DNA from 3 places in the Sinomonas halotolerans genome. Region 1 is predicted to be linked to each of the others. Evidence: riboswitches for the same ligand, from Rfam matches in the RefSeq annotation. Region 1 holds a riboswitch; each other region holds the start of a gene.
The links. Region 1 has a riboswitch for S-adenosylmethionine ahead of ABCQ75_RS13105 (DUF1737 domain-containing protein). Riboswitches for the same ligand answer to the same signal wherever they lie in the genome.
Positions count from the first base shown of each region.

Region 1 (3,187 bases):
GGTCTCCCCCGCCGACGCCATGGCCGAGGACGCCGAGCTCGTCCACGGCCAGCTCGCGGACCTCGTCGCGCTGCACGCGGCCGCCTTCAAGGGCTCCGCAATCGTCGGACAGCACGGCGGGCGCACCGCGGCTGTCCTCCCGGCCCTCGCCGCGCGCACCGACACCGCCGCGCTGCGCTCCCTCGGGAGCCTCGTGGCCGCCGACGCGAAGAGGCACTTGGGCGTCACGGCGTTCGTCGCCGTCGGCCGGATCGTCCCGAGCCTCACCGCGCTGCACGCCTCCCTCGCCGAGGCCGAGGCCGTCATGGACTCCCTCCTGCGGGGTGCCGGCGCGCAGGTCGCGGCGATCGACGACGTCGAGACGGACGTCCTCCTGCACGAGGCCGTCTCGGCCTTCGCCACCTCGGGCTTCAGGCACCGGGCCCTCACGGACCTCCTCACCGGGGACCCGGAGCTCGCCGGGACGCTGTCCGGGTACTTCGGGGCGTCGGCGGACGTGGCCGCGTGCGCCCGGGCCATGGGCGTGCACCGCAACACCGTCTACTACCGGGTGGCCAAGGCCGAGCGCCTCACGCGCCTGGACTTCGGCAACCCCGCGCACGCTGCCATCGCCCAGCTCCACCTCGGCCTGTGGTCCCGCGGAGCGCTCAGGGGAGGGGGCTCGTGACGGCCACCGCCGTTCCGCCCCGCCCGCGCAGCACGGCGGACCCCGGACGGCCCGGCCTCGGCGCCCTCCTCGAGGACCTCGTGCGTGCGCACCGGCCCACACGCGCCCTCGGCTCCGTCCCCGGGTCCATCCCGCACCTTGCCGAGGTCGACCACACCCGCTTCGGCATCGCGGTGGCCATGGCCTCGGGGGAGGTCTTCGAGGCCGGGGACGCCGCCGTCCCCTTCTCGGTCCAGAGCATCTCCAAGGTCTTCTCCCTCGCCCTCGCGCTCGGGCACGACGGCGGCAGCGGCCTCTGGTCCCGCGTGCACCGCGAGCCCTCCGGCACGGCCTTCAATTCGCTCGTGCAGCTCGAGGCCGAGCGGGGCATCCCCCGGAACCCCTTCATCAATGCCGGCGCTCTCGTCGTCACGGACCACCTCATCGACGCCGTCGGCGATGCGAGCGGCGAGGTGCTCCGGCTCCTGGCCGCCCCCTCGGGCCGGGGCGCAGTCAACGAGGACGCGTTCGCCGCGGAGCTGGCCCGCAGCGGGCGCAACCTCGCCCTCGCGCACCTCCTCGCGGACCTGGGCAACCTGCGGAACCCGGCGGACGCCGTCGTGCACCACTACGTGCGCCAGTGCTCGGTCGAGATGTCCTGCGCCGATGTCGCCCGGGCGGGGCTGTTCCTCGCGGACGACGGCGTGGGGCCGGGCGGGCGGGTCGTCTCGCCCGCGGTCGCGAAGCGGCTCGGCGCCGTCATGCTCACCTGCGGGATGTACGACGCCGCGGGCGAGTTCGCCTACCGGGTCGGGCTGCCGAGCAAGAGCGGCGTGGGCGGCGGGATCCTCGCGATCGTGCCGGGGGTCTGCGCGGTCTGCGTGTGGAGCCCGCGGCTCGACGCGCACGGGAATTCGATCGCCGGGGCCGCGGCCCTCGCGGAGCTCGCAGAGAGGACCGGCTGGTCCATCTTCTGAGGTCCCTCCCTGCCCATCCGCGTATTGCCAATCGTTACTGCGCTCCCATGGCTGGCCCCGGCGCCCCGTGCTACGTTCGACCGAGAGTAACGAGTGCCAGCGCGGAAGCCCTGACTTGCTGGCCGGCAACCCTCCGTGCGGCGGGGTGCCTCAGGTGAGTACTCGGCATTCGATCGTTCGATAGCAAGCCCGAAGGAGCCCGCCATGACTGACACCGCGACCGCTCAGCCCGGCACGGAGCACACCCCGCTCAACGATCCGGCAGCCCCCTCCACGCCCGGCGAGGAGAAGCTCGCGTACCGGCTCCTGACGGGCCCGGACACGCGCGAGTTCTGTGCCCGCATCTCCCAGGCGCTCTCGGAAGGCTACGTCCTGCATGGCTCCCCCGCCGCCACGTTCAACGGCTCCGAGGTGATCGTGGCGCAGGCCGTGATCCTCCCGCACGCGGTCGCGCGCGCGGACGCCGCCGTGGCCTCCGCGGTCGAGGGCCTCGAGTACGAGGGCGAGGGCCACGCATGAGCTACGCGGGCGACCTCACGCCGGAGCAGGCGTGGCAGCGCCTCAAGGACGGGGCCGTGCTCGTGGACGTGCGCACCGAGGAGGAATGGGCCCACATCGGCATCCCGGACACGCATTCCGTGGACAACGACCCCCTCTTCATCCCGTGGGTGTTCGCCGGCGGGATCCCCAACCCTGACTTCCTCATGGAGCTCCAGCTCCAGGCCCCCGAGCCGGGTTCCACGGACCTCATCTTCCTGTGCCGCTCCGGGGCCCGTTCCGCCGCGGCCGCCGAGGTCGCGGCCAACCTCGGGTTCACCGCCTACAACCTCCTCGAGGGCTTCGAGGGCCACCCCGGCCCGGACGGCCGGAGGACTGTGAACGGGTGGAAGAACCGCGGGCTGCCCACCAATCTGGGCCAGGAGTAGGCACGGGGCCGCAGGCCCCTGAGCAAGACCACGAGCAGGACAGTCAGGATCAAGTGAACTTCAGCATCGACGCCGCCGGCTGGGGGCAGGACACCCAGGCCGTGCGCGGAGGGCTCCTCCGCACCGATTTCCACGAGACCTCCGAGGCGGTGTTCCTCAACTCCGGGTTCGTCTACGAGTCCGCGGAGGCCGCCGAACGCGCCTTCACCGGCGAGGACGAGCGCTTCGTCTACTCCCGGTACGGCAATCCGTCCGTCGCGACCTTCCAGGAGCGGCTGCGCCTCATCGAGGGCGCCGAGGCGTGCTTCGCCACCGCCTCCGGGATGTCCGCCGTGTTCACGGCCCTCGCCGCGCTGCTCGCCGCCGGCGACCGGGTGGTCGCGGCGCGGAGCCTGTTCGGCTCGTGCTTCGTGATCCTAAACGAGATCCTGCCGCGCTGGGGCGTGGAGACCGTGTTCGTCGACGGGCCGGACCTGGACCAGTGGGCCGAGGCGCTCTCGGTCCCTACCACGGCGGTGTTCTTCGAGTCCCCGTCCAACCCGATGCAGGAGATCGTGGACATCCGCGCGGTCGCGGACCTGGCCCATGCGGCGGGTGCGACGGTCGTCGTCGACAATGTCTTCGCCACCCCGCTGCTG
Region 1 is NZ_JBDFRB010000013.1:37,388-40,574, reverse strand. It holds gene ABCQ75_RS13115 (PucR family transcriptional regulator) at 1-667, shown strand, start outside; gene ABCQ75_RS13110 (glutaminase) at 664-1,623, shown strand; SAM riboswitch class IV at 1,709-1,819, shown strand; gene ABCQ75_RS13105 (DUF1737 domain-containing protein) at 1,828-2,142, shown strand; gene ABCQ75_RS13100 (rhodanese-like domain-containing protein) at 2,139-2,549, shown strand; gene ABCQ75_RS13095 (O-succinylhomoserine sulfhydrylase) at 2,603-3,187, shown strand, end outside.

Region 2 (3,187 bases), on a different contig from region 1:
GGGCCATTCTCCCCGTCCCGGCGGCCCGCGGTCACTCCTTGGCCCCGCGTCCCCGGGAGCTGACCCCGCGTCCCCGGGAGCTGACCCCGCGTCCCCGGGAGCTGACCCCGCGTCCTCGGGAGGTGACCCCGCGTCCCCGGGAGGTGACCCCGCGTCAGAGCGCCCCGAGCCTGGCCAGGCGGCGGCGGGCTGCGGCCTCGGCGGGCAGCATCGGGTCCAGGGCCCGGCCGACGACGGCGAGCGTCGCCTTCGCGGCGGCCCGCACCGGGAGCGGGACCGGGCCCAGATGCGGGCGCTGCAGCCCGAGGAGGGCCAGATGCCGCGCGGGCATCGACTCGAGGACCGCGTTGAACAGGATGGCGTAGCCGGGCCGCAGCATCGGATCCAGCGGCGGGCGTCTGAGGAAGGCGACCACCTCCTCCACCCGGGGCCCGCCCCCGAGCTGCCCGTCGGCGTCGTACGCCTCCAGCCGCGCGCGGAGGGCGGCATCGGAGCGCGGCGGGTCGGCGACTCCCATGAGCTCCCCGGCCACGGCCCATTCGGCGACGTACCTGTCCGCGCCGCCGGGCACCGGCCCCACGAAGGCCTCGTAGGTGCGCAGGAACGCGTCGGTGAACGCCAGGTGCACCCACGCGGCGAGCACGGGGTCATTGGCGGAATAGTGCTCGTAGGCGCCACGGGCGGAGACGTACTCGCCCTCGACGGGCCGATGCCGGCCTCTCACCCACGCGCACGCGCGCCGCGCGGCTGCCATGTCGCCGTACGTGACGGTGAAGATCCACCGGATCGTGCCCGCGAGGCGCGCAAGCGGGTCGCGGCGGTAGTCGGAGTGCTCCACCACTCCCGCGAGGACGCCCGGATGCAGCGTCTGGGTGAGGAGCGCACGGATGCCGCCCGGGATCGTGGCCATGCGGCCGTGGACGGCCCAGACGGCGGAGTCGGGCGCGAAGAAGCCCGCGTCGTCGCCGTCCTCGAGGGCGGTCTCCCACGCGGGGACCCCCGTGGGCTGGCCGAGGAACGTCAGCCGCAGGCGGGAACCCAGAGGCGCGAGCACATCGAAAGGCACATCTTGAGGCTACGCCGGGACCCCTCCGGTGTGGGGAGTCGGGCCCCGGCGGCCCGCAGCCCGAAGGCGAGAGCTACTTTGCCCAGTACACGTGGTTGGTCAGGGGGACGAAGCCGTCCGCATCCGAGACGCTGACCACCTCGCCGATGAGGATGACGTGGTCCCCCGCGTCCACCCGCTGCCAGAGGCGACACTCGAGGCGCGGGACGTCGTCGGCAACGATCGGCGAGCCCAGCACGCCGGGCTCCCAGGCCAGTCCCGCGAACTTGTCCGTCCCCTTCGCCACGAACCGCTGCACGAGGTCCCGGCGGGACTCGGACAGGATGTGCACGGCGTAGTTGTCGGTCCGGTTCCACACCTCGAATGACGTGGACTTCTTGTCCACCGCCCACGAGACGAGCGGCGGGTGCAGGCTGATCGACGTGAACGAGTTGCTCACGAGGCCCGCCCGGGTGCCGCCGTCCGCTGTGGTGATGACAGCGATGCCCGTGGCCCAGTGCCCCATGGCGCGGCGGAGCTCCGCGCCGCTCACGAGATCCAGGGATGTCACGGTCATGCGCTCCTCCAGCAGTAGCCGGACGCCCACGTGCGGGCGCCGTACTTGCCGCGGATGGCCACCGCGGCCGGATCCTCATCTGGGGCACCCCACTACGGGAGAGGGTTGCCGCCCGGCCAGCCAGAGCTTTGCGCCGGGACTCTTGATCCTGCACTCCAGAGTAGGAAACCCGGCAGGGAAGAGTCCACCGCGCCGAAGTGCGTCGCAACAATCGGCGAAACATTCCGCGAAGCGTTGCGGGAGTCGGGAGCGGATTGTTACGCACGCGCACGCATCGGTTTGGTCTGACCGCGGACCGTGGGCCACAGTGGGGTGAACCATCCCGAGCGGCCGAGAGATCTGGCTCAATGACGCCGCAGCAACCATGGCCCCTTTGCGCGGGCCACAGGTGCTTCAGCCAGGACCGATGGAGATGCACATGAGTTCTTCCGCTGTCGCGACCCTTTCCGCTCCGCGCGCCGGCACCACGCGCGCGGCGTCCCTCGAGTTCCGTGCGGTGGGCCAGGCCTTCGCCGCGCGCCGCGGCTCTCGCGCCGAAAAGGGCGCGCACGACGCCGTCACACGGGTCCTGCGGGACGTCCACCTCACGCTCGTCCCCGGCGAGATCGTCGCGCTCCTCGGCCCGAGCGGCTCGGGGAAATCGACCCTCCTTCGCATCGCCGCCGGCCTGGACACACCCGCCGAGGGCGAGCTGCTCGTGGACGGCACGCCGAGCACGGGAATCTCGGAGCGCTGCGCTGTGGGCTTCCAGGAGCCCCGTCTCGCCCCGTGGCTCAGCGTCCAGGAGAACGTGGCCCTCGGCCTTCCCCGCACCACGGACAGGCGCGAGGGGCAGGCCTCGGTCGAGAGGCTCCTCCACCTCGTGGGGCTCGACCACTGCGCCGGATACAGGCCGGCCGAGATCTCCGGCGGAATGGCGCAGCGGGCCTCTCTGGCGCGCGCCCTCGCCCGCAGGCCCGGCGTCCTGCTGCTCGACGAGCCGTTCGGCGCACTCGACGCACTCACCCGGATGAAGATGCAGGACCTCCTCCTGCGCGTCCACGAGGCCGAGCCGACCACGGTGCTCCTCGTGACACACGACGTGGACGAGGCCCTCCAACTCGCCGACCGTGTGGTGGTCCTCGGCTCCGACCACGGAATTCCCGGGGCGAGGGTCAAGCACGTCCTCGAGGTCCCGGGCGCCCGTCCGCGCGACCGCGACGATGCGGCCCTCGTCGGTCTGCGCCGCACCCTCCTGACGACGCTCGGCGTCGACACCCACCATCACTGACTCCCTGCCGGGCCACCGCCGCGAAGCGGGCGGACCCGCGCATTCCACCCCCACGAAACTCCGTAGAAGAGGTCATCCATGCCTGCCCTGAACCCGTCCTCCACCCGCCGCTCCGTCCTCGGCCTCGGCCTCGGCGCCCTCGCCCTCGGCCTGACCGCGTGCGCCGGCGAAGGCGCTGGCGGCGAGGCCGCCGCAACCGCCGCAGGTGGAAAGGACGGCGCCCTGAACATCGACTGGGCCACCTACAACCCGCTGAGCCTGGTCATCAAGGAGAAGGGCTGGCTCGAAGAGGCGC
Region 2 is NZ_JBDFRB010000003.1:260,796-263,982, reverse strand. It holds gene ABCQ75_RS05355 (oxygenase MpaB family protein) at 155-1,066, opposite strand; gene ABCQ75_RS05350 (flavin reductase family protein) at 1,140-1,622, opposite strand; SAM riboswitch class IV at 1,659-1,770, opposite strand; SAM riboswitch class I at 1,937-2,035, shown strand; gene ABCQ75_RS05345 (ABC transporter ATP-binding protein) at 2,041-2,892, shown strand; gene ABCQ75_RS05340 (aliphatic sulfonate ABC transporter substrate-binding protein) at 2,971-3,187, shown strand, end outside.
Region 2: linked by a shared signal. The riboswitch ahead of ABCQ75_RS05350 (flavin reductase family protein) and the one ahead of ABCQ75_RS13105 (DUF1737 domain-containing protein) in region 1 are both predicted to bind S-adenosylmethionine.

Region 3 (3,187 bases), on a different contig from region 1:
GGACGGGCCGGCGGGCCCCGCCTACGCGTACGAGACCGACGGAACCGGGCAGTACCGGCTCTACGCGGATGCCAACGACCTCCCGGCCCCGCTCGCGGCCGCTTGGGGCTTCTGCGCGGCGGACGATCCTGCCTGGCGGTCCACGATGGAGACCGCCTTCAACCCCGACGGCCCCTTCACGGTGGCCGGCCGGCTCGGCGGGCTCGGGTCCGTGCACACCGCAGGGGTGTGGGCGCTCGGGCTCGTGCAGGAGCTCCTGTACGCGCGCACCATCGGGGACTCCAGCCGCCAGGAGCGGGTCCTCGCCACTCTCGGAGAGCTGGTGTCCGAGGACGGCATGCTCCCGGAGACCGCAGACCCGGAGACGGGCGCGTGGCTCTCACGGGACTGGTTCGGGTGGCCCGGGGCTGCGCTCGCCGCGGTCCTCGCCTCGGAGGACCTCCGCCCGCAGCCCGCCCGCTAGCCAGCGCGTGGCCACCTCCCACCGAACGCGTGGCCACTTTCCGCCCCACCCGTGGCCACTTTCCGCCCCACCCGTGGCCACCTTCCACGCAACCCGTGGCCACCTCCCGCCCCACCCGTGGCCACCTTCCACGCAACCCGTGGCCACCTCCCGCCCCACCCGTGGCCACCTTCCACGCAACCCGTGGCCACCTTCCACGCAACCCGTGGCCACTTCGGGCGGCGGAAGGACACGGGCGCGAGGTTGACAGTCATTCCCTTCAGCGCTCCTCGGGTCCGCACGCCATGGACGCATGCCTGAGACAGGCCGACCCGTCCGAAAGTGCAGAGTGCGATCCAGGTTGCGCTCGCGGGCGCCTCCGGTGGCGAGCGCGAGAGGTGGCCACGCGTGGATCCAAATATGGCCACGCGTTCGGCGAGAGGTGGCCACGCGTGGATCAAGACATGGCCACGCGATGGGTGAGAGGTGGCCACGCCTGGCTGCGAGCGCCGGCGACCCGCCGCCGTCGCCGAAGCCAGACCGCGGACCGGACGCGCGCCGTCGAACCTTATTCGGTGACGGCGGACATGACGCGAGTGTGACGAAATAATTTGCATCGTTACACCCGCTCTCGGGAGAATCTCACTGACCATCCCGAGCGGCTGAGAGATCTGGATCTGTGACGCCGCAGCAACCCCGGCCCCGCCCCTGCGGGCCGAAGGGTGCTACCGCCAGAAGCGATGGTGAGCGTCCAGGCCCCGGCCCGCGCTGCACGTCGCGCCCGCATGAAGGAGCGCAGCCATGACCGACCACACGATCGACGTCGAGACCCCCCTCAAGTTCGCCTACTGGGTGCCGAACGTCTCGGGCGGCCTCGTCGTCTCGACCATCGAACAGCGCACCAACTGGGAGTTCGAGTACAACAGGAAGCTCGCCCGCATCGCGGAGGACGCGGGCTTCGAGTACGCCCTGACCCAGACCCGCTACGCCGCGAGCTACGGCGCGGACAAGCAGCACGAGGCCACCTCGTTCAGCCTCGCGCTCCTCGGCGCCACCGAGCGGCTCAAGGTCATCTCGGCCGTGCACCCGGGCATGTGGCACCCCGGCGTCCTGGCGAAGTTCATCATCACGGCGGACCACCTCTCCGGCGGCCGCGCCGCGGTGAACATCGTCTCCGGCTGGCTCAAGGACGAGTTCGTGAACTTCGGCCTCGAATGGCTCGAGCACGACGAGCGCTACGTCCGCACCGAGGAGTTCATCAATGCCCTCCGCGGCCTCTGGACGCAGCAGGGCTACTCCCAGTCCGGGAAGTACTACAACATCAAGGACTTCACCCTGAACCCGGCCCCGCTCGACATCCCCGGCCGCGCGCACCCCGAGATCTTCTTCGGCGGCAACTCGACCGCCGCGCAGGCCGCCGCAGGCCGCACCGCGGACTGGTACTTCTCCAACGGCCGCGACCTCGAGCCGTTCAAGGACAACATCCGCGGGGTGCTGGCCGCGGCCCAGGACGGCCGCAAGGCCCCCCAGGCCCCGCGCTTCGGCCTCAACGGCTTCGTGATCGCCCGCGACACGGAGAAGGAGGCGCAGGACACTCTGCGCGAGATCATCGCCAAGGCCCACAAGCCCGCCGTCGAGGGCTTCGCCGCCGCCGTCAAGGAGGCCGGCCAGTCCACCAAGGACGGCAAGGGCATGTGGGAGGACTCCACGTTCGAGGACCTCGTGCAGTACAACGACGGCTTCCGCACCAAGCTCATCGGCACCCCGGAGCAGATCGCCACGCGGATCGTCGAGTACAAGAAGATCGGCGTGAACCTGTTCCTCACGGGCTACCTGCACTTCCAGGAGGAGGTCGAGCAGTTCGGCCGCGAGGTCCTGCCGATCGTGCGCGAGCTCGAGGCGGACCTGGCCCGCAAGAACGGCACCGAGCTCAACACGGACCTCCTTCCCATCACCGTTCCCTCCTCGGCCTCTGGCCTCGAGACCGCGGGCGTGCGCTGATGGCGGAGCGCCAGTTCGGCTTCCGCACGCGCGCCCTGCACGCCGGCGGCACGCCGGACGCGGAGCACGGCGCGCGTGCGGTGCCGATCTACCAGTCGACGTCGTTCGTGTTCAAGGACACGGACGACGCCGCCAACCTCTTCGCGCTGCAGAAGTACGGCAACATCTACTCGCGCATCGGCAACCCGACCGTCGCGGCCTTCGAGGAGCGCATCGCGTCCCTCGAGGGCGGCCTCGGCGCGGTCGCGACGAGCTCAGGCATGGCGGCGGAGTTCATCACGTTCGCCGCGCTGACCCAGGCCGGGGACCACATCGTCGCGTCTTCGAAGCTGTACGGTGGCACGATCACCCAGCTTGACGTGACGCTGCGCCGCTTCGGCGTCGAGACGACCTTCGTGGACTCGACCGATCCGGCGGACTTCGCCGCGGCCCTGCGCGAGAACACGAAGGCCGTCTACACCGAGGTGGTCGCGAACCCCTCCGGTGACATCGCCGACGTGGCCGGCCTCGCCGCTGTCGCCCATGGCCACGGTGTCCCGCTCGTCGTGGACTCCACGCTGACGCCGCCGTACCTCTTCCGGCCGATCGAGCACGGCGCGGACATCGTCATCCACTCCGCGACGAAGTTCCTCGGCGGGCACGGCACCACCCTGGGCGGCGTCGTCGTCGAGGCCGGGACCTTCAACTGGGGCAACGGCAGGTTCCCCACCATGACCGAGCCCGTCCCGAGCTACGGCAACGTCA
Region 3 is NZ_JBDFRB010000003.1:245,289-248,475, reverse strand. It holds gene ABCQ75_RS05290 (glycoside hydrolase family 125 protein) at 1-463, shown strand, start outside; SAM riboswitch class I at 1,089-1,189, shown strand; gene sfnG (dimethylsulfone monooxygenase SfnG) at 1,244-2,443, shown strand; gene ABCQ75_RS05280 (O-acetylhomoserine aminocarboxypropyltransferase/cysteine synthase family protein) at 2,443-3,187, shown strand, end outside.
Region 3: linked by a shared signal. The riboswitch ahead of sfnG (dimethylsulfone monooxygenase SfnG) and the one ahead of ABCQ75_RS13105 (DUF1737 domain-containing protein) in region 1 are both predicted to bind S-adenosylmethionine.